DNA from 2 places in the Streptococcus dentasini genome. Region 1 is predicted to be linked to the other one. Evidence: predicted binding sites of a transcription regulator. Region 1 holds the regulator's gene; the other holds the start of a gene.
The links. The regulator Rex, encoded in region 1, represses fermentation and respiration genes when NADH is low (regulators of the CRP and FNR family bind a similar motif). The targets are predictions, from matches to a motif close to TTGTGAANTANTTCACAA.
Positions count from the first base shown of each region.

Region 2: adhE (bifunctional acetaldehyde-CoA/alcohol dehydrogenase) is a predicted target of Rex. The motif match lies at 8,711-8,728, and genes of this name have one in related genera.

Region 1 covers NZ_JBRUHS010000001.1:284,718-296,143, forward strand. Annotated here, with positions in the region: gene ACVR1G_RS01385 (RluA family pseudouridine synthase) at 1-742, opposite strand, end outside; gene ACVR1G_RS01390 (NAD kinase) at 739-1,578, opposite strand; gene yjbM (GTP diphosphokinase) at 1,553-2,218, opposite strand; gene ACVR1G_RS01400 (CYTH domain-containing protein) at 2,351-2,920, shown strand; gene ACVR1G_RS01405 (ribose-phosphate diphosphokinase) at 3,114-4,079, shown strand; gene ACVR1G_RS01410 (cysteine desulfurase family protein) at 4,083-5,198, shown strand; gene ACVR1G_RS01415 (DUF1831 domain-containing protein) at 5,201-5,548, shown strand; gene ACVR1G_RS01420 (redox-sensing transcriptional repressor Rex) at 5,683-6,321, shown strand; gene ACVR1G_RS01425 (gamma-glutamyl-gamma-aminobutyrate hydrolase family protein) at 6,405-7,100, shown strand; gene radC (RadC family protein) at 7,097-7,780, opposite strand; gene ACVR1G_RS01435 (PTS fructose transporter subunit IIABC) at 7,947-9,920, opposite strand; gene pfkB (1-phosphofructokinase) at 9,917-10,828, opposite strand; gene ACVR1G_RS01445 (DeoR/GlpR family DNA-binding transcription regulator) at 10,825-11,426, opposite strand, start outside.
Region 2 covers NZ_JBRUHS010000017.1:25,754-37,179, forward strand. Annotated here, with positions in the region: gene cysS (cysteine--tRNA ligase) at 1-121, opposite strand, end outside; gene cysE (serine O-acetyltransferase) at 390-974, opposite strand; gene ACVR1G_RS10280 (SseB family protein) at 1,440-2,180, opposite strand; gene pnp (polyribonucleotide nucleotidyltransferase) at 2,173-4,404, opposite strand; gene ACVR1G_RS10290 (hypothetical protein) at 5,073-5,405, opposite strand; gene adhE (bifunctional acetaldehyde-CoA/alcohol dehydrogenase) at 5,906-8,575, opposite strand; gene rpsO (30S ribosomal protein S15) at 8,968-9,237, opposite strand; gene ACVR1G_RS10305 (MFS transporter) at 9,383-10,555, opposite strand; gene ACVR1G_RS10310 (Crp/Fnr family transcriptional regulator) at 10,635-11,300, shown strand.

The DNA of each region.
Region 1 (11,426 bases):
GATCATCCCCCAGCAAGGGATACCCAATGTGTCTAAAATGGACCCTAATCTGATGTGTACGTCCTGTGTGTAACTTGATATCAACTAAGTCAACATCACCAAAACATCCAATAAGGCGGTAACTCGTATGAGCATACTTACCAGAAGGATGAACATGACGCGTAATAATACTATCCTCATCGCGAGCAATCGGCGCTATAATTTCTCCTTGTTCAGGTAAATGTTTACCACCACCCATCACCAGAGCATAATAACGCTTCTCAATGGTCTTGGCTTGAAGCTGTTTATCCATACGAGCATGAGCGTAGCCGTGCTTAGCAAACAGCATAAGACCGCTGGTATCTTTATCTAATCGCGTAACAATGTGAATTTGCTGGTTGGGGTACCCTTTATCCAAATAGTAGGCTTTAACAAAATTTGCCATCGTATTAGAATGCAGACTGCTCGGGATACTTGCATAACCTGCTGGTTTATCCAGCACCAAGAAATGCTCATCTTCATAGACAATATTCAAGTCATGCTGAATTGGCTCTAGGCTGTTATTTTGGTCAATCTCATTAGGAATATCGATAGTGACCTTATCTCCTATATCTAATAAATAAATGGCATTTTGTTCAATGCCATTTACCCAGATATTCCCACCTTTGAACTTAATCTTGGCTAGAAGAGCTTTAGAAATGTCGTGCCCATGCAGTAAGGTTTTGATTTTACAGCGCCTGTCTGCCACGAATTCAAATATCACGTTTCTACCTCGCCGATAAAGGCATCCTTCACACGCTCCCAAAAACCTATATGGTTAGGTGAGGACAGAAAACTAATTTTTTTATCATCAAGCGAGAATTCCATCTTGGAAACATTGCGATAGTTGAAAGATTTATTGTCAATAGAAACGGTATAGGAACCGACTCGCTTAGGTTCAACAGTAACGACTTGACCTTTAGGTATGATAGCAGAGCTTCCCAAAGTCCGGTAAACACGATTATTAAGGCTAGCAATTTCCGTTATCTGAAAAGCTTCAACAGTAGGGTGGAGCACTGCACCTCCGATAGATTTATTATAGGCTGTACTGCCTGTCGGTGTTGATACAGTTAGTCCATCCCCACGAAAACGTTCCAGCTGAGTCCCGTTGATAGCGATATCAGCCACCATGGTTTTTTCTAATCGCCGCAGGCTAGCCTCATTTAAAGCTCTAGCCGTCACCACCCGTCCGTCTGCCATGGTAACTGTCACGCGCAAAAGAGGGTAGGAGATTTTCTCACCTCGATCAGTACGTAAGTTTTTCAAAAACTCGTCCACTTCAAAATCACGATAATCGGTATAGAAACCTAGATGTCCTGTATGAATACCGACAAATCGCACTTTGTCTAAAGATTTTTCATACATATGAAAGGCGGATAAAAGCATTCCGTCTCCCCCAACAGAAATTACAATATCAGGATTTTCCTTACTTAGATAAAAATCATGATCATGCTTGAGGGCACTAAAAATCTTTGACGCCACTCGCTTACTCTGATATTTCCCATTAGCGATAATGGCGACCCTAGCTTGAGGCTTACCTGTATAATTCATCTGTGTCATCACTGTTTCCCACACCGTCACTTAATTTTCTGCTTACTGGGTCGAATAGAAGCTGAGCTTCCTTGATGTCATCTCGGATTTTGCGCATCTCTTCATCTAATTCGCGAGCAATACGAGAAGTGACCTCTAAACGTTGTTTAATCTCCTCTGGAAAGTCGCCCTGATATTTATAATTGAGAGAATGCTCAATCGTAGCCCAAAAATTCATGGCCAAAGTCCGTATCTGAATCTCGGCTAAAACCTTCCTTTGCCCTTCAATGGTATCAACAGGGTACTCAATAATCACATGGTAAGAGCGATATCCGCTGGCCTTACGATTATTAATGTAGTCGCGCTCTTGTACAATACGCATATCATGACGCCGGCGAATCAGTTCCAACACTTCCTGAACGTCATCTACAAACTGCACCATGATACGAATACCAGCAATGTCCTGCATATCTTCTGCTAGGTGCTTCTCTTTAATCGCACGGAGAGCCATTTTTTCTTTGATGCTTTCAATAGGTTTAACGCGGCCTGTGACAAACTCAATTGGCGAATGGCGGTTTTGTTTACGAAACTGCTTACGAATACCACGAAATTTAATTTTTAATTCGCCAACAGTCTGAATATAGGGGTCTAAAAAGGCTTCCCATTCCATAATTATTTTTTGTTAAACTCCTGTTTTTACAAGGGGCATTTACAGTCAAATCTTGTAAAAACCCCCACTTTTTTATAGAATTATTTTAATCAGTATTATACCATAAATAGGTCTGCAAAGGAAAATCATGATATGAACCACTTGGAAATAGAATATAAAACTATGCTCAATAAGGCAGAGTTTCAGCGCATGGAAGCTCTCTTTTCGCACATCCTTCCAATTACCCAAACCAACTACTACTTTGACACTGATAATTTTACTATGCGTCAAAAGCGCCTGTCCCTTCGGATTCGCACTTTTGATAAGAGGGCTGAAATGACCCTAAAGATCCCTGAGCCAGTGGGAACTTTGGAGCATAACCTCGATTTATCACGCGAACAAGCACGTACGATTATTGAATCCTGTGATTTTCCTGACAATGCCATAAAAGATTTGCTGATTCAACACGGTATTAACTGTGGCCAGCTCAAAAATTTAGGTCATTTAACAACTATTCGACGTGAGAAAGAAACGCCAATTGGTCTCATGGCTCTCGATAAAAATAACTATTCCGGCCGAATTGACTACGAGTTGGAATTAGAAGTCAAAGAGGCCCAACAGGGGAAAGCAGATTTCGAAACTTTTCTAGCTGAGCATGGTATTGATCTCAAATATGCTAAAAGCAAGGTGGCACGCTTTTGCTCAACCTTAAAAACTAACTAATCTTACACTAAAATAGTAAAGACAGGCTGAAAAAATCAGCCTTTTTTGATACAATGAAGAAGGTAAACTTTTAACATATGGCTCTTGGCGCTTTATCAGTCTGATTTTTTATTATGGGACTATTATAATCTCATCTAGACAATCTAAAAGAACCGAGAGCTTTGCAGTTAGAACAAGGAGAGCTATTTTTACTATGGCAGCAGCGAGCACCCCAAAATTATTTTCGTTAACGTCTAATACCGCAATTGCTGAAAAAATTTCCAAGGCATCTGGCATTCCTCTCAGCAAATTGTCATCTAAGCAGTTTTCAGATGGCGAAATTATGATTAATATTGAAGAAAGTGTACGCGGTTTTGATATCTACGTTATCCAATCTACCAGTCTTCCTGTCAATGATAACCTCTGGGAGCTATTGATTATGATTGATGCCTGCAACCGAGCTAGCGCAAACTCGGTTAATGTTATCATGCCCTACTTTGGCTACGCTCGCCAAGATCGCATCGCTCAACGTCGTGAGCCAATCACAGCCAAGCTAGTTGCTAATATGTTAGTCAAGGCAGGAGCCGATCGTATTCTAACACTTGATCTGCATGCGGTTCAAGTTCAGGGATTCTTTGACATTCCTGTTGACAATCTTTTCACTGTTCCCTTATTTGCGGATCATTATGCTCATAAAGAGCTTACGGGTTCTGATGTCGTTGTAGTTAGTCCTAAAAATTCTGGTATTAAACGAGCGCGCAGTTTGGCAGAATATTTAAATGCTCCTATTGCTATTATTGACTATGCTCAGGATGATGCCCAGCGCGAAGAAGGCTACATCATTGGTGAAGTTACCGGTAAAAAAGCTATTCTTATTGATGATATCCTAAATACCGGTAAAACTTTTGCCGAAGCGGCTAAAATCGTTGAACGTGAGGGAGCTTCTGAAATCTATGCTGTAGCCAGCCACGGTCTTTTTGCTAGTGGAGCAGCTGATATCTTAGAGGCTGCTCCGATCAAAGAGATTCTTGTTACTGATTCTGTTGTAACTAAAGAGAGAATCAGCAGTAACGTCACCTATATTTCAGCTAGCAAACTGATTGGAGATGCCATCACCCGTATCCATAACCACCAACCACTCAGTCCACTCTTTACTTACACTGCAGACAGTGAGGTTTAACAAATGATTTATCTCGATAATGCTGCGACAACTCCACTAACCCCAGGTGTTATCGAATCTATGACAAAAGTGATGACCGAAACTTTTGGAAATCCTTCCAGCATTCATACCTACGGGCGGCAGGCCAACCAATTACTGAGGGACAGCCGTCATGTCATTGCACAGTATTTAGGTAGTCAGGCTAATAAAATTATCTTTACATCTGGCGGTACTGAGAGTAATAATATGGCGATTCAGGGCTATGCTCTGGCCAACCAAGATAAAGGGAAACACCTTATTACAACCGCTGTTGAGCACCATTCTGTCTTGCATGTCATGCAATATCTTGAGAAGCGCTTTGGTTTTGAAGTTACTTACTTACAGCCAGATGAAAACGGTCAGATTACACCAAATTCCCTATCTAAGGCCTTGCGCGAGGACACTATATTAGTCAGTGCCATGTTTGCTAATAATGAAACTGGCACTCTTTTGCCCATCGCTGAGTTCGGTAAAATTTTAGCAGATCACCAAGCTGTTTTTCATGTTGATGCTGTTCAAGCTATAGGCAAGGTGAAAATTATTCCAGAGCAGCTGGGTATCGATTTTCTTTCTGCTTCTGCCCATAAATTTCATGGTCCTAAGGGAGTGGGGTTCCTTTACGCACAGCCTCATTATATGGATAGCCTACTGCACGGTGGCGAACAAGAAAATAAGAAGCGGGCCAGCACTGAAAATATAATTGGTATCGCTGGTATGGCTCAAGCGCTTAGAGAAAACCAAGGGTATTTAGAACAAAATTTCCAAAAGGTCAGTCAACTGCGTCAAATCTTCTTATCCAAGATAGAAGGCCTTGATTATTACCTAAACGGTGGGAATACTGCTATGCCCCATGTCATCAATATTGGCTTTCCTAATGTCAATAATGGACTGTTACTAACACAGCTGGACTTGGCTGGATTTGCAGTTTCGACTGGTTCTGCCTGCACTGCAGGTACAGTCGATCCTAGCCATGTTCTAACAGCTCTGTACGGAGCTGATTCACCAAGATTGCAAGAATCTATTCGCATTAGTCTTTCAGAATTAAATACAGCTGAAGACCTACAGCTTTTAGCCCATCAAATAAAGGAGCTTATCAAATAATTATGGCTTTTGAAAAAACGATCTATCTTCCTGATTGTCACTACAGCTACTCTATTAACCCTAATCTTAAGAAGTACACCTTGGGTGATATGACCTTTACCCAGAACAAGCTAGGCCACTACGAACTGAATCGCCTTTTGGAGGAAATTCCAAATTCTGGTAACGGCTTCCCACTTAAAATTACGATCAATAAGGACTTACAATCTTTCAAACTTATTATTACGGATCAGTCTGGCTTGCGGCAGGTTAACATTTTTAAGACGGATAAAACGCGTATTATTCAAGATAAATTCTATTTCTTAATGGATAGCTTGGTTGAGCGCGATGTGTTCACTAAAACGGAGATTTAGTCTTTTTGTGAATCGATAAAAGAATTCTATGATAATCATAGGATTTTTTTATCACTAATTTGTTGCAGTTTTCACAAACTTGTTCTACAATTAAGGTAGTATTGAACTCTAAAAGGATTGGAGATATAGTTTCTATGGCTATTGATAAATCTATTCCTAAGGCTACGGCCAAACGTTTGTCGCTTTACTATAGAACTTTCAAACGTTTTTATGCTGAAAATATTGAAAAAGCTAGCTCTAAGCAAATTGCTGAAGCGATTGGGATTGACTCTGCCACCGTTCGTCGAGACTTCTCTTATTTTGGAGAATTAGGGCGCCGAGGATTTGGCTATGATGTTAGAAAATTAATGAATTTTTTTGCCGATATTCTTCACGACCATTCTATCACAAATGTAGCTTTGGTAGGCTGCGGGAATATGGGGCGAGCCTTGCTCCACTACCGCTTCCATGAACGCAATAAAATGAAGATTATTATGGCTTTTGATACCGATGATAATATACTTGTAGGCACAAAAACCGATGACGATATTCCTATTTATGGTATCTCGACTATAAAAGATCGCTTGGATGGTGCTGACTGCCATACCGCCATTCTAACAGTTCCCAGTGTTAAGGCGCAGGAGGTCTCAGAGCAATTAGTCCAATCTGGTATCAAAGGTATTCTTAGCTTTTCACCTGTTAACCTTAGTCTTCCTAAGGGCGTATTTGTCCAGTATGTTGATTTAACTAGTGAGTTACAAACCCTCCTGTATTTTATGAATCAGAGCCAATAATTACCTAACATTGACATGACTGTTCCAGAACCCCAATCCTATTTTCGACTTATGTTACCCAATTCTTATCTAGGAGGTTGCCTATGAAATCAAAGCCTATTATCGGCATTACTACTAATGAAAGACCCAATCCCAATGATGATATTCCTTGGAGCTACGCTCCAACAGGCTTTGTTGAGGGTGTCAAAAAAGCCGGCGGTCTCCCGCTTTTATTCCCTATTGGAAAAATAGAAGATGCCAAGCCCTATATCTCTATGGTTGATAAAGTCCTCTTAATCGGCGGTCAAAATGTGGATCCCGACTTTTATCACGAAGTGAATCAAGCTAGCGATAATGATTTTTTGCGGCGTCGAGATGATTTTGAATTTGCGATTATTGATGAGGCAATTCGTCAAGAAAAACCTATTTTTTCTGTCTGTCGCGGCACCCAGCTGATGAATGTTGCCTTGGGAGGCAGTCTCAATCAAGCAATAGAGAATCACTGGCAAGATAAACCGTCAGACTACCTCTATCATGATATGGCGGTTAAAGATCATACTAGGTTAGCTGAGATTTATGGTACTCAAAGCTCTATCAATTCTTTTCATCACCAAAGTATCAAGGAACTTTCTCCTTTTTTGGATGTTATTGCTGAAGATCCAAACGATCAAACGATCGAGGCCGTTGAATCTAATCACCCCGACATCCACTTCATGGGTGTGCAATGGCACCCGGAATTGCTTATTGGTAACCGAAAAGCCGATCAGGAACTCTTCAACTATTTTGTCAATGAACTTTAAATAATAAGGTCCGTTTCTTCTCGAAAGCTATAATAACTACCTGAACCAACGATGATGTGATCTAGGAGTTCTACCCCCAGATCATCACAGCATCGTTTTATTTTTTTCGTAAAGGTGATATCATGCTGACTAGGGTTAGACTGTCCAGACGGATGGTTATGGGCAATGATAAGTGAGGTTGCCATAACCTTGCAGGCATAGTGCAAAATCTCCCTTGGCTCAGCAATTGAATGACGGACACTGCCAATAAAAATTGTTTGTTGCTTAATCAGACGATTTTGTGTATCTAAATAAAGAGCAACAAGATGTTCTTGACGTTTATCCCTTAAATCAGCAATCATTTTCTTTGCTAGCTGCTCACTGGAAACAATACGTTCCCCCGAAGTGTTCGCAGCTTGGTTAACTCTTTTAGCGAATTCTAACATGGCCTTAATTTCAATGGATTTCACACGACCAATACCAGAAATTGCCTGTAATTCTTCCAAAGATAGCAACCGAAAATCTGCTAGGTTATCTAAAGCTTCTAAAATATTATTGGCTAAGGATAAAACATGTTGCTGCTTAGTCCCAGTTCTCAATAAAATTGCTAATAATTCTTGATTGCTCAACTGTTCTGCCCCTTGAGCTAATAGACGCTCCCGGGGACGTAAAGTATCCTGATGAATTTCAATAGTGTACATAAAGTTCCTCCTACCTTTTAATTCGTAAGATAAGAAAAAAGAAGAGAGAATTTTAGCATAGTTGATTCTATAAAAATAGGAACCGCATAATCATTCTCACTGAGAGCCTTAATTAACTTAAAGAAAAAATCCTCGCCTTTCAACGAGGATTTTTATAAGGAAAGTCTCAGGCTCCTTGTTCTTTACGAAGAGCGCCAAAGATGATACCGGACACTACTGCACCAAGAGCAACGTAAATAAGGTAGAGCCACCAGTTAGTCGTTAGGGCAACGACAAAGATACCACCATGGGGAGCCATCAGTTTGATACCAGAAAGACCAACTAGAGCACCTGTAAGGGCAGAACCAACCATAAAGCTTGGGATAGCACGTCCTGGATCAGCTGCGCCAAATGGAATGGCACCTTCAGTGATAAAGGAGAGTCCCATCACAATATTAGTTAAACCAGAATCGCGTTCTTCTTGGCTAAATTTATTAGGGAAGATACGGGTTGCCACAAAAACGGCAAGTGGTGGAACCATACCTGCAGCCATAACAGCCGCCATAACTACTGAACCACCATTGGCCAGAGCATCTGCAGTTAAAGTCCCTGTCCCAAAAATATAAGCTGCCTTATTAAATGGTCCACCCATATCAATAGCCATCATAGCTCCAACGATAAGGCCAAGCAAGACGGCAGAACTACCTGACAGGCCTTCTAGGAAGTTATTGAGAGCAGTATTAATGGCCCCCATTGGGATGTTGACTAAAAGCATCAAGAATCCTGTAATAGCAACACCAAGCAAGGGTAAAAGCAAGATAGACTTAATACCTTCTAAAGAACGAGGAACTTTGACGTACTTTTTAAGTAAGAGCGCTACCCCACCAGCAATGAAACCACCAACCAGAGCACCTAGGAAACCAGATGGAATTAAGTTGGGATTTTGAGCAGCTTTGCTACCTGAGAAATAAGCAACCGTATTGATCGCATACCCATTAGAAGCGATGAAGCCAGCTGCAAATCCTGAGGCTAAACCAGGTTTTTCAGCAATAGAATAGGCGATATAACCTGCTAGCACTGGCAACATAAATCCAAAAGCGGCATTACCAATCTGCTTGAAGATGGCGGCCGATTGGTGGTAAACACCAAGATTACCAAGCTGGTCTTGAGGGACACCAAGGATATTATCAATTAAGAAAGCCAAGGCAATCATGATACCACCGCCAATAACAAATGGCAGCATTTGTGATACTCCACTCATAAGGTGTTTATAGAAAGCCGAACCTAGCCCTTGCTTTTCGCCCTCATCAGTTGAAGCAGTTGCCTCTCCTTGAGCTGCTGTATATGTTTCAGCCTTACCGTCCAAAATGGTGTTAATCAGTTCTTCAGGTTTCTTAATACCTTCGGCAACAGGTCGAGAAATCAGTTGCTTGCCATCAAAGCGAGCCATTTCAACAGCTTTATCGGCTGCAACAATGACACCCTTGGCACGCTTGATTTCATCTGCAGTTAAGGCATTACCGACACCGGACGCGCCATTCGTTTCAACACGAACGGTAACTCCCATCTCTTCACCTTGTTTGATAAGGGCTTCTTCGGCCATATAGGTATGGGCAATACCGGTGGTACACGCTGTAACAGCGACAACCAATGGCTTATCATCAGATGCAGCCTGAGCTGGCTGTGCAGCGGCTTCTTCCTTATTTTCTTCTTCCGCCTGATCAAAAGTCGCAATGACTTCCTCTGGGGTTGTTACCTGACGCAACTTATCAGCGAAGCCATCCTTCAGCAAATACTTAGATAACTCAGCTAGGGCGGCTAAGTGCGTATCATTGGCGCCATCCGGCGCTGCAATCATGAAGAATAAATCTGTTGGCTGACCATCAAGTGCTTCATAGTCGACACCGTTTGCTGATTTAGCAAAGAGAACCGTTGCTTCCTTGACAGCTGCATTTTTGCTGTGTGGCATAGCAACTCCATCGCCTAAGCCAGTCGATGTCTGTGCTTCACGGTTCATAATACCTTCTTTGAAGGTGCTAAAATCCGTTACGATTCCTTTATCCACCAAGCTATTGATCATTTCATCAATAGCAGCTTCTTTGGTAGTCGCCTGCAAATCAAGCAACATGACCTCTTTTCTTAGGAGATCTTGAATTTTCATAGTTTTTCTACCTCTACTTTTTGATATGTTTCCTCTATAAACTCAATGCTAGCTAGATCGTCTGAGAAAGCTGTTGATGTTCCGCAGGCAACTCCCCACTTAAGCGCTTCAACCGCATCCTTGGTTCGGACAAATTGACCTGTGAAACCTGCTACCATAGAATCACCCGCACCAACAGAGTTTTTCACCTCTCCTTTGATCGGTTTAGCAAAGTAGGCGGCCTCTGGTGTTACCAAAAGAGCACCATCCCCTGCCATAGAAATGATAACATTTTGAGCTCCTTTAGCTAGGATTTCTCGTGCATACTTTTCAACATCAGCGAGGCCATTTAGTTTAACATCAAAGATCGCCTCCAACTCGTGATTATTGGGCTTGACCAAAAGGGGCTGGTATTCCAAAGCATCCAGCAAGATTTGACCTTCAAAATCACAGACGACCTGAGCTCCTGTCTCTCTGACAGTAGGAATCAAGCGTTTGTAAACCTGATTACCAAGGTTGGCCGGAGCTGAACCTGCAAAGACAACAGTATCATCAGACGTTAGCTTGCTAAGAAATTCCTCTAGCTGGGCCAGCTGATGAGGTGTTACCTGAGGACCAGGGCCGTTGATTTCTGTTTCAGCGTCTGCTTTAATCTTAACATTGATCCGCGTATCCTGATCAACGGCTACAAATTTAGTCCTAATGCTTTCAGCAAGTAAGCCATCTTCAACGAACTTGCCTGTGAAACCACCGATAAAACCTGTTGCTGTGTTATCAATACCTAAACGCTGCAGGATACGACTGACATTAATACCCTTTCCCCCTGCAAATTTATCATCGCTATCCATGCGGTTAACATTACCTATAACAACATGATTTAGACGAACGATATAGTCGATGGAAGGGTTGAGGGTTACTGTGTAAATCATACTTCTATCACCTTCGTTTTTTCTTTTAAAGTATCGACGATTGCCTTTGAAGACTGGTTAATAATCACAGTTACATCAGACAGCTTAGCAAATTTAGCAAAGGCTATCTGATCTAATTTGGTACTGTCTGTCAGCACGAAGGTCTCCTCACTGCTAGCAATAACAGCCTGTTTGATAGTAGCTTCATAGATATCAGGGGTTGTAAGATTTTCATTATCTATCCCGTTAGTTCCCAAAAAAGCCTTATCAAAGTTGAACTGACTGATCTGATTAAAAGCGATGGGACCGATATTGGCATCCGTGGCCCACTTGAGCTCCCCTCCAATAATAATGGTGGGGATCTTCTTATCCGCCAGCTTAATAGCGTGGTGGGGAGAATTGGTCACAACCGTTATATCCGTCCTAGTCAATTCATCAACCAAGAGTTCATTTGTTGTTCCAGCCTCAATAAAAATGACTTCATTTTCATCAATCAAACTCTGAGCCTTGTGGGCAATCAGCCTTTTTTCTTGAACATTCTTGATAGACTTTTGCTGAACACTGAGCTCTTCTTGTAGGCTATGCAGTTTTTCAGCACCGCCATGGATCCGATGGAGCT
Region 2 (11,426 bases), on a different contig from region 1:
CATTGCCGATATGGATATAGTTATAGACAGTCGGACCGCAGACATACATATTGACCGTATCCTCATGAATTGGCACAAAATCCCGCAGGCTGCGGGTCATAGTATCATAGATTTTAATCACCTTGTCTCCTTTATTCATTTTCGCTTGTTTTCTGTTCATATAAATAGACGCAGAATTTTCATTATCAATTCCCAAACTCATCGCTTTTAGTTATAAATTTAAGGTAGCGAAAGCCATTTACCACCTGCTCCATGTAGACCCAAGAACCTTGCCTAATAAGATTATTATGAATTAGCATAAAAACAAGTGTAGCTCATTTAAACAACTAGACCAATTCTAAAAATTCACCGATTTGCATTTTTTACCGCTATACTGCTACTCAGGGCAACTACAAATGCGATGAATGGTAGCTAGCCTCCCGTGCTTCCTGGAGCGTACGGATGGCTTGCTCATCCTTTCGTCCATGAACTCGGACGACCTTAGCAGGGACACCGACAACAGTGACATCCGCCGGGACATCTGACAGAACAACCGCAGCTGCCCCAACCTTAGCATTCTTACCAATCTCAATCGGACCAATTAGCTGAGAATGAGCGGAAATAAGAGCACCTTCGCGGATAGTCGGATGCCGTTTCCCCACATCCTTTCCCGTTCCTCCTAAGGTTACTCCATGGTAAAGCATGGCACCTTTCTCGACAATGGCTGTTTCGCCAATAACTAAACCAGAGCCATGATCGATAAAAACCCCTTCGGCAATCTGCGCTCCTGGGTGAATTTCAATTTGCGTCCAAAAGCGCCAAAACTGACTGTGCATACGAGCCAGCAGTCTAAGATGGTGCCGCCACAGAAAGTGTGATAAACGGTGAGCTGCCAGCGCCTTAATTCCAGGATAAGTCAACAGAACTTCCAAAGAACTTCGGGCAGCTGGGTCTTGGCGCTTTACAATATCAATAGTTTCCTTCCACCAGCCCATAAACACATCCTTTCACAAGATACTAAGTTCTCAAATACTCTAAAGAAAACTAATATCCCTACCGAGTAAACTATAAATTTTTCAGATAGGGAAAACTATTTTCACAGAAGTGCAGGCTAAATTTCACAAGCTATAAAGCCTGTAAAGAGCAAATAAGATTACAAGGGGGGCCAGACTATCTCTCTAAAGGCAAGGCACTTTATTTTTGAGCTTTTAGATATGTTCAAATAGAGACACTAAACCATCAAGCAAGCCTAAAAAGGAGGAGTCTTGACAACAATATTTTCTTTGCATCCAGACAAGGGGCTCATCTCAGAATCTTACAATCTGTAAGTACTAAAAACACTAACAGCTGAGCCACTTTTGACCAGATTCATCGATAAATATGAAGAAACAGCACTCAAAATCTCCTATCTAAATACAGAGACAGCGAGACTTTCCCTTGCACCTTCTCATAAGCACTAATTAGCTTGTCCAGTCCACGAGTCTTTGCATTTCATTGAGAGGATCGAGGACTACACCACGCGTATTTCCCACACCGCTTTCTCCTTGAGCAGGGTGAGCAATTTCGTCTATCGTCCACGTCATTACCATCCCCTTGGCAGCGCGAAAAGGGTAGCCCAACTCACCATTATTATACCATTTGGCAAAGCTAGGAATACTGGAGAAGGCTGGAATGTAATCTGCTCCTTCAATAGCTAAGGCCGGATAACTACGCTGATAGCCGCCGGTCTCATCTGCCAAAATAATTACTGGAACAAAGTAGCGGCGCTCCAACTCTGGACGACTTTGATTTTCCTCACCTAAGACATCGTTGAGCAGGGTCGTGTAGGTGTTAATCAGTTGGATCATTTCACTACTTTTAAAGATTGTTGAATTTGCAAAGTCACCAGCCTTCTTAATATTGAAAACTAGGCCATGAAGACGGTTAACAACAGCTTCCTCTAAAATTTCTATACTGAGACGCTCAACCCATTCCTGCTGTTTGGCGCTAGGATGCTCTTTTTTAAAGCGATCCAAATCTGACTTATTAGTGAAAACTGGAACAACCTTCTGTCCTTCAATTGCAATAGCATAAGGCTGGCTGCTGGCAATTACAGGAATAGAGTGGAGACTGTTGACCAAGGTTAAACCGTCTAAAAAATTTTCCGGATTAGCGATGAAATTGCGCAGAGCAAAATCAATTTCTGAGTTAAATTTATTCATGATGCTTACCTTCTTGTTCTCGGTTTTCTGCTGACTGGAGAGAGGTGGCTGGATGACCATGTTCCTCATGACCACGGTGTTTCTTGCGGTGAAATCTCTTGCTTTCAGTAGCTTCTTCTTGTTTTTTGGGCCTTGGCTGCAGGGCTTTTATCGAAGCATTGACGCGCCCTTTATCATCAATTTTGATGATTTTAACATCGACTTCGTCGCCAAGTTTGACAACGTCTTCGACCTTTTCCGTACGCTGCCAAGCCAGCTCTGAAATATGCACCAAGGCATCCGTCCCCTCAAAAAGATTGACAAAGGCTCCAAAGCTTTCTAAGCGGATGACCTTAGCGTGGTAGACCTCACCAACTTTAGCCTCACGTACTAGATCAGCAATAATTTTCTTAGCTTGCTCAATGGCTGCTAAATCTGATGAGTAGATTTGAACATTGCCGGCTTCATCAATATCAATTTTAACACCGGTCTCCTCGATAATCTTATCAATGGTTTCGCCTCCCTTACCGATGACCACCTTAATCTTATCCACATCAATTTTTAAGGTATCGATTTTAGGAGCTGTCGGTGCCAATTCTGGACGGGGTTCTGAAATAGTAGTCTCAATGACATCAAGAATCTCAAAGCGGGCTTTTTTTGCTTGAGCAAGAGCTTCCTGCAGGATCTTCGGCGTGATTCCTGAGATTTTAATGTCCATTTGCAGGGCAGTAATTCCTTGGCGCGTCCCTGCTACCTTAAAGTCCATATCACCAAAGTGATCCTCAAGCCCCTGAATATCAGTCAGAATTGTATAATCGCTGCCATCTGAAATAAGGCCCATAGCGATTCCAGCCACCGGCGCCTTGATAGGGACACCTCCAGCCATGAGTGCCAAGGTCCCAGCACAGATAGAAGCTTGGGAGGAAGAACCATTGGACTCTAGGACTTCTGCAACTAAACGGATGGCATAAGGAAAGTCTTCAAAGCTAGGCAAGACCTGTGCTAGAGCACGCTCACCTAAGGCTCCGTGGCCAATTTCACGACGGCCGGGAGCACCGTAGCGGCCGGTTTCGCCAACTGAATACTGCGGAAAATTATAGTGATGCAAGAAGCGTTTGCGATATTCGGGATCCAAACCGTCAACAATCTTGGTCTCACTCATAGGCGCTAGGGTCAGAACTGACAGGGCCTGCGTCTGACCGCGAGTAAAGAGACCAGAACCGTGAACTTGCGGCAGAAAGTCTATATCCGCTTCTAAAGGACGAATCTCATCAATACGACGGCCATCAGGACGAATCTTGTCCTGTGTAATGAGGCGACGCACCTCTGCGTGTTCCATTTCCTCTAAAACTTCAGCGACATCCCGCATGATACGCTCATAATCCTCATGATCTGCATAGCGCTCTTCATAAGCCGCTATAACCTTATCTTTAACTTCCTGAGTCGCTTCTTCACGCGCTAGTTTTTCTTCTACTTGAACAGCTCTTTGCAGAGCAGGATTATACTCTTTAATGATTTCAGACTTGAGGGCCTCATCTACCTGCAAGAGCTCGATATCAGCTTTTGCTTGTCCGACAGCAGTGATAATTTCTTCTTGGAAGGCAATCAGCTCCTGAATCGCACTATGACCCTCAAGAAGAGCTTCTAACATAATTTCTTCCGGCAATTCCTTAGCGCCAGATTCTACCATATTGATGGCTTCCTTTGTCCCAGCAACTGTTAGTTCCAGCAAAGAATTTTCTTTCTGCTGAGTAGAAGGATTAATGATGAATTCACCATCAATATAGGCAACTTGTACACCGGCAATGGGGCCATTAAAAGGGATATCAGAAATTGACAGGGCAAGAGAGCTTCCAAACATGGCCGCCATAGGAGCACTAGCATCAGGATCATAGGATAGAACTGTATTAATCACCTGCACCTCATTGCGAAAACCTTCTGCAAACATGGGCCGAATAGGTCGGTCGATAAGGCGGGCTGTTAGTGTCGCCTCTGCTGGCGGGCGACCTTCCCGCTTCATAAAGCCACCCGGAAACTTTCCGGCCGCATACATTTTTTCTTCATAATTAACCTGCAAGGGAAAGAAATCTGTCGTTGCCATCTTTTTGGACATGACGGCAGCACTGAACACCGTTGATTCGCCATAGCGGATGACAGCAGCGCCGTTAGCCTGCTTGGCTACCTGACCTATTTCCACCACCAAGGGTTGCCCTGCAAAGGTCATTTGGAAGGTTTGTTTCGCCATTAGAGTACCTCTTTTACCAGAATTAGAATCGCTTCTATTTTACCACAAATAGTGACTAATGATAAGGTTACTGATATGTTTAAGGCTTTTAGGATGAAGAAAAAGGGACTGAGACAAAATCCAGACTCTTTAGCATATTCCATTGACGCAGTGGTTGGCAGTCCTTATCGCGAGGCGCAGTCCCATTTTCAGGTGCCTCTTAGATAGTCCACTGGACTGTTTAACAACCACGTAAATGATAGCTGAGAATGGGACAGAAATCAATAATTCGAAGAATTTGCTTTCGCTGTCCCACTTCCGCAAAGTTGGTTAGGAATTGACATGAACTAACGTTCATAGAATTGGATATCCTCCAACAATTCCCCAAACTGTTGGAGCTATCACTTGTATAACAAGGGATAGGGATATCTAACTAACCACTGAGCCTAGCGAAGAAAATTGACCAAATAAATAAGGTTGAGAACTTTTATCTCAGCCTCAGGTTATCTAATACCATGAACTTTGCAAGTGTCAAAATGTTCCAGTAGCGTTTGGCAGTCTATCCCCAGACTGCCAAACGCCTGCCACCTAAAAACAGGAAAGTGTCAGAGGTCTGAGCCTAAAAATGAGAGAGCGAAGAAAATCGAAATCGCAATTTTATTACGATTTACCGATTGAATCCCACTCTCCTAGATATGGTTAAGCATATTAGCAATAATAAGGAGCATTCCCAGAAAAAGGAGAAGCAAACCAAGGCCGGATAGACCGGCCTGAAGACGTTTACTTGACGAAAGACTGACGGGCAGGCCCAAGCCAAATAAAAAGGGACCTAGTGCAAAGAAACTAAAAAAGAGGACATCAATTTTCAAGTAGAGACTATAGAAAGACAGGGCAAACAGTAGCAAACCAATTAGCATCACCCACCTGATATTACCTACTTTCGGGCTGACAGCTAGACCGATAAAAACGAGGCCTAAAACCGGCATCAGTAAAATCAAGCCCACTATAAAATAAAATAACATGGACTTATTATAGCACACCTCAGTGTTATAGCACCCAAATAGATACCATTAGGATATAGGGAATGGAAATAAGATTAACGGTGTCCCCATTCGTTTCGTTTTTTGTCTTAACCTGCTGGCAAAAGGAAGCCAGTCAGCAGTGATTCATTGGTGCTAAGGCGCTTAATGGAGATTGTACAGGGGTAAGATTAAGTTGGCATCGCCAACAAGTCTTGCTCCTAACCACTGCATCAGGAGCTTGCTTCAAGACAGAGATACTGGACGAGTTTTTGCCCAATCTCACGCTGTTTTTGAGCATAAGAAAACTCCCCCAGAGTGCCTGTGAATTTTAGATTTTCACTATTCACTATATGAGGGAGTAGGGCAAGACCCTTGCTTTTCTTATTATTTTTTCTGCACTGGCAGCCAACACTCACTAGCAACCCCTTAAAGGGTCCACTGGACTTTCTAAAAGGAATACTAATTCTTTAAGCTGTTTCTTTAGGTGCTAGTAATTTCGATTAGAATTGATCAATCAAGAGTTGTTTCATATCTTCAATGTATGGCTGACGCGGATTAGCTGGTGTACATTGGTCATCATAAGCCAGACTCGCTAAGCGATCAAGAGCCGCTTCAAAGTCTTTCTTACTAACACCATTAGCCGACAATTTAGGTTCAACATCAATAGCCTTCATCAGTTTGTCAATCCGCTGACACAGCGCTTCAACTAACTCTTCATCCGTTTTGCCTTTAAGACCAAGAGCACGGGCAATATCAGCATAGTCACGCTGAGCACGGTATTCCTCATAACGCGGATAGACAGAACGTTTCACGTTGCCTGCAACACCGTTGTAGCGGATAACATGCTGCATAGCAATGGCAATGGCTAAACCGTGAGGCAGACCGAACTCACCACCTGTTTTATGGGCAAGCGAGTGGTTGATTCCTAAGAAGGCATTACCGAAGGCCATACCAGCAATTGTTGACGCATAATGCATGTTTTCTTTGGCTTGTTCCCCACGAAGTGTCGGATTTTTCGGATCGTAGTTGTAGGCATCTTCCAGATTTTCAATGATCAGCTTAATAGCTTCAAGCGACCATGGGCGAGTAAAATCAGAAGCCATGACAGAGACGTAAGATTCCAAAGCGTGGGAGAGAGCATCGAGTCCTGAGAGGGCTGCTGTGCGTTTAGGCACTGTCATAACAAATTCTGGGTCAACAATAGCAACCTGTGGCACAAGCTCGTAATCAGCCAGAGGATATTTAACATGAGTAAAGTCGTCTGTGATAACGGCAAACGGTGTAACCTCAGCTCCTGTACCGGATGTCGTTGGAATACAGAAGAGACGGGTCTCCGTTTGGTGTTTGAACTTAACGATACGTTTACGGATATCGATGAATTTTTGTTGCAACTCAAGGAAGAAGGCACTGACTTGCTCATAGCTATCCAAAAAGTCTGGCTCGCGGTCCAATGATGTTTCATAAATCAAACGGGCAATCTTAGACGCATCAATAGCTGAACCACCACCGATAGCAATAACAGTATCTGGCTTAAAGTCGCGCATTTGCTTAGCAATTTCAATCGTTTGTCCCAGAGTTGGGTCTGGTTTGATCGTGCCATAAAGAGAGGTAACTACCTTTTCATCGCGAAGCGCCAATTGCCCCAAAACCGTGTCAACGAAACCGAACTGTACCATACCAGGGTCTGCTACAATCAGAGCACGCCGCATTGGTTCATAGTCATCTTGTAGATAGGAAATAGCATTCTTTTCATAGTAAGTTTTTTCCGGCAGGCGTACCCATTGAGGGCGGTTACGACGTTTTGCGACTGTTTTAACATTCAAGAGGTCGCCAGTTGATAGATTGTGTGACAATGAATTTTTCCCCCATGATCCTGTTCCCAATGTCAGACTTGCCTTCAAGGCGTCCGTATAAATATCACCGATACCACCGATGGAATCCGGTTGGTTGACCAGAACACGGGACGCTTTTACGCGATCACCATATTCAGCTACAAATGGGTCAGCCTGAGAACCAATTTGAATTGCCGCATTGTGTCCAGCACCTTGGTAGTCAAGAAGGGCTTCAACAATTTCAATACCGTCTTCACGGTCTTTAGCCTTGTATACAGAAAGCAGAGGGGATAGCTTTTCAGAGGACAACTTTTCACCGATATTCTTGGCGTCTAATTCAAACAAGAGAACATCTTTGCCTTCTGGTAGATCCACACCAGCGCGCTCACAAATCCAGCGGGCAGACATACCAGCTACCGGTCCATTAACTCCATGATGGTCATTGAAGACGCATTCTTCCAGTTTCTTGTAGTCCTTCTTAGGCACCAAATAGGCACCTTTTTCTTGCATTTTCTTGAGCCATTCCTTATAGATTGGAGCTTCAACAACAGCAGAGTTTTCTGTCGCACAAATCATACCGTTATCAAAGCGTTTTGACATAAGAAGGTCTTCGACAGCACGGTCAATATGAGCTGTCGCATCAACATAGACTGCACCGTTACCAGCACCAACCCCCATTGAAGGGTTACCTGATTTAAGAGCCGCATTGACCATACCAGGGCCGCCTGTTGCTAAGATTGCAGCAATTTTCTTATTGGTAATCAAGGCGTTTGTGTTGGCAATAGAAGGCGTTTCAATCCATTGGATAATATTTTCAGGTGCGCCAGCCTTGATGGCAGCTTTATACATAATTTGAGCTGCATGAACAGAACAACTTTGAGCTGATGGGTGGAAGGCAAAGACAATAGCATTGCGTGTCTTTAAGGCTGCCAAACTCTTGAACATGGTTGTTGAAGTGGGATTTGTTGTTGGGACAATCCCCGCAATAACACCTAGGGGAGCCGCAATGTGAACCTGACCTTTAACCTTATCTTCGCCGATAATGCCTACTGTTTTTTCATGTTTAATTAATTCGTAAATATTTTCAGTAGCAAAATGGTTTTTTATATCTTTATCTTCAACGATACCACGACCTGTTTCCTCGACAGCTTCTTTGGCCAGTTGCAGAGAACTTTCTGAACCAGCAAGAGCCATCGCTGCAATAATTTTATCAACCTGTTCTTGGGTGTAGGTCGCATATTCTTGCTCAGCTTTTAAGGCTTTGTCGATGAGGGAACTGGTGTATTCCTGCGCTAGTTCTTCAACTTTTTCTGCTGCTGCCTTCGTTTCTTTAGCCATTAAGGTCTCCTCCAAATGATTAGTGTTTTTCTAAAAAGAATGTCTCGGAAACTTTTTGAAAATTTACTCTTTTAAAAGTTTGTGACTTTCTTCACTTATTAAGTTTACCCTATTTTGGAATAATGTCAAGCATTTTTGTGAAAAAAATCACACTTTTTTGAGATAGCACTTTAGCCAATCAAATCCAGCATCTTCGATAGTGGTTTAGAGCCCCGTCTTTAAAGCTGTTTAGACACAAAAACATGATCAGACTTAGTAAATAGTAAGAAAAAAGACCCTCTATTTCTAGAGAGTCCGAGCGTCTATCTTAAAGTTAGGGTTCAAATAAGACAGCCACTTTTTAAGGAGCTGGGACTTTGTCCAACCCTTATCTTTAAATCAAAGACCCAATCTTAACGACGAAGTCCCAGTGATTTAATCAATTCGCGGTAACGGTTAACATCAGTACGACGAAGGTAGGCCAAAAGGTTACGACGGTGACCGATTTTTTTCATCAAACCGCGATAAGTTGCGTGATCTTTTTTGTGCTGCTGAATGTGCTCGTTGAGGTGGTTGATTTCCCAAGTCAGCACTGCTACTTGAACTTCTACAGAACCAGTGTCACCTTCGTGACGAGCATATTGAGCAATAATTTCATTTTTTTTCTCTTTTGAAATTGCCATATCTTTTTCTCCTTTTATTGCTTCATCCGAGTGGTAGGTTTTGGCCTTCCTACAACCAAGAAGAAGTTAGTTTGTCTTTGCGACCTCTCTATTCTAACAAATTAGCCAGACAGCGTCAACCATACGAGATTATTGATATATGGAGCTAGTTTACAGATCTGACATGCCTTATTAGAAACAGCAGGGCTGCTAATCCCAGGCTGAGCAAGCCCAAAACAGCAAAGGCTGCTGTCAGTGAAGGTGTCAGATAAGCGATTACACGCAGAGCTAGGGAGGCACAGGCCCCGCCAAGATTACAGCCCAGCAGCACTAGAGTCGTAGCTGTGTGCAGCTGTTGCTTAGGGATCGTTTCAGACAGGAGGTTGAAGACATAGGTCACTCCTAAACTGTAGACAAAGCCAGTCAGCAGAGCGCCTAAGCTAAGGAAGAAAAGATTGTGAGACAGCCACATTACCAAGAGACCCAGCCCTAAAACAAGAGGAACAAGAGTCAGCAGAGACCGTTTAAAATAGGCAACCAGACTACTAAACAAGGCACCCGCTGCAATTCCCATCAGCATCATCAAACTGAGTATCAGACTGGCATCTTGGGCAGTCCCGAGCCTAAAAGCAGACACTATCACTGGAATACGCAGGGTGTTAGCAGAATTGATTAAAATAACGAAGCCAGCGTAAAGAGCAAGGGAGAGAATATAGATTAGCTGCCGCCAAGAGAGAGGAGGACTGGGAGCAGTTCTTTCCTTAGGTGAACCTGATTCTTGGCTGGACTTATCTGGACCGACAAAAAGCAGGTAAAGACCCATGATGATAAATCCCAAGGCGTAGATAGCAAAGGCAGCCGACCATGACAGCGTCAAAAGCTGACCAGCAATAAAGGTCAAAAGAGCAGAACCTAGCACTTCTGCGGACCCCCTCAATCCCAACATTTTAATGCGCTCTCGCCCCGTAAAACGCTGGCTGATGATGCTGATAGCACGCGCATTGATAAGACCGATACCAACCCCCAAAACTAGGCGGGATAAAAAGACTAAGCTATAATTTTGACTAAAAATGGTAAATATACCACCTAGGGACAGCAACAAGAGACCCGCTACAATCATCAAGCGCTCAGATAAAAGGCGGCTCAGCCAGGGCGTCATCAGCAAAACAGCAATAATGGCAAAGGAGGGTAAAGAAATTAATAACTCTACTTTATCAGAACTGATACCCTGACTCCCGTAAGCTTTAATCATTGCCGGTAAGGCTGGGGAAATGGCATAGGTTGATACCAGCATCAAGGACAAGGCCAGAAGGCTGATTTTCTCCATCGTAAATTTCATGCTAACTCCATTCTTGAAAAACTTTAACCTCTCCAGTATAATGAAAAGCGGACTTAAAAAATAGGACATCCGTCCTAAAATGGAGGCTAGGGTGGCAGATCATCAACTAAAATACTATTTAACAAAATATAAGCTTTACCAGATCTTTCCTGAGCACTATATCAGTCAGTTGCAGCTGGTCACCTACAAGAAAGGGCAAGCCATCTGCCAGCAAGGGCAGACACTGGGGCACCTTTTTTATTTTATCGAAGGACATATAAAGATTGTCAGGCGACTCTTTAACGGCAAAGAACATATCCTAGAAACGCAGACCGAGCCTACATTAATTGGCGATATTGAATTGATGAGCAATCAAGATAGTGTATCGTCAGTCATTGCTCTGGAAACCAGCCGAGTCGTTCAACTGCCGCTCAAAAATCGGCAGCAGGTCTATCAAGATCCACTCCTGCTCTATCAGATTGGCCGCCAGCTGGCCCAAAAATTAGAACAGCAAAACATCATCTCTTCAACCAATATCTCATACTCCGTCAAGGAACGTTTAGCGACCTACATTCTGAGCCATGAAGAGGAAGGAATTTTCCAGCTGCAGCCCAGTGTCTTGGCTGATGCTTTTGGAACCTCCTATCGTCATTTAGGACGGGTGGTCAAACAGCTTCTGGATCAGGGAATCATTGAAAGGACTGCTTTTAAAACGTACCGTATTCGAGAACGCTTGGAGTTAGAAAGTCTAGTGATTCAGAACTAGCAGATTGGTAGCTTTATTTCTAAAATTTTTCGTGCTATACTAATCTTATCAAGATACAAGCATAATATTCTTTGAAATTCAAAACTATATGGCTGATATTAAAAATTCTTGCCTTAATTTAGCTTC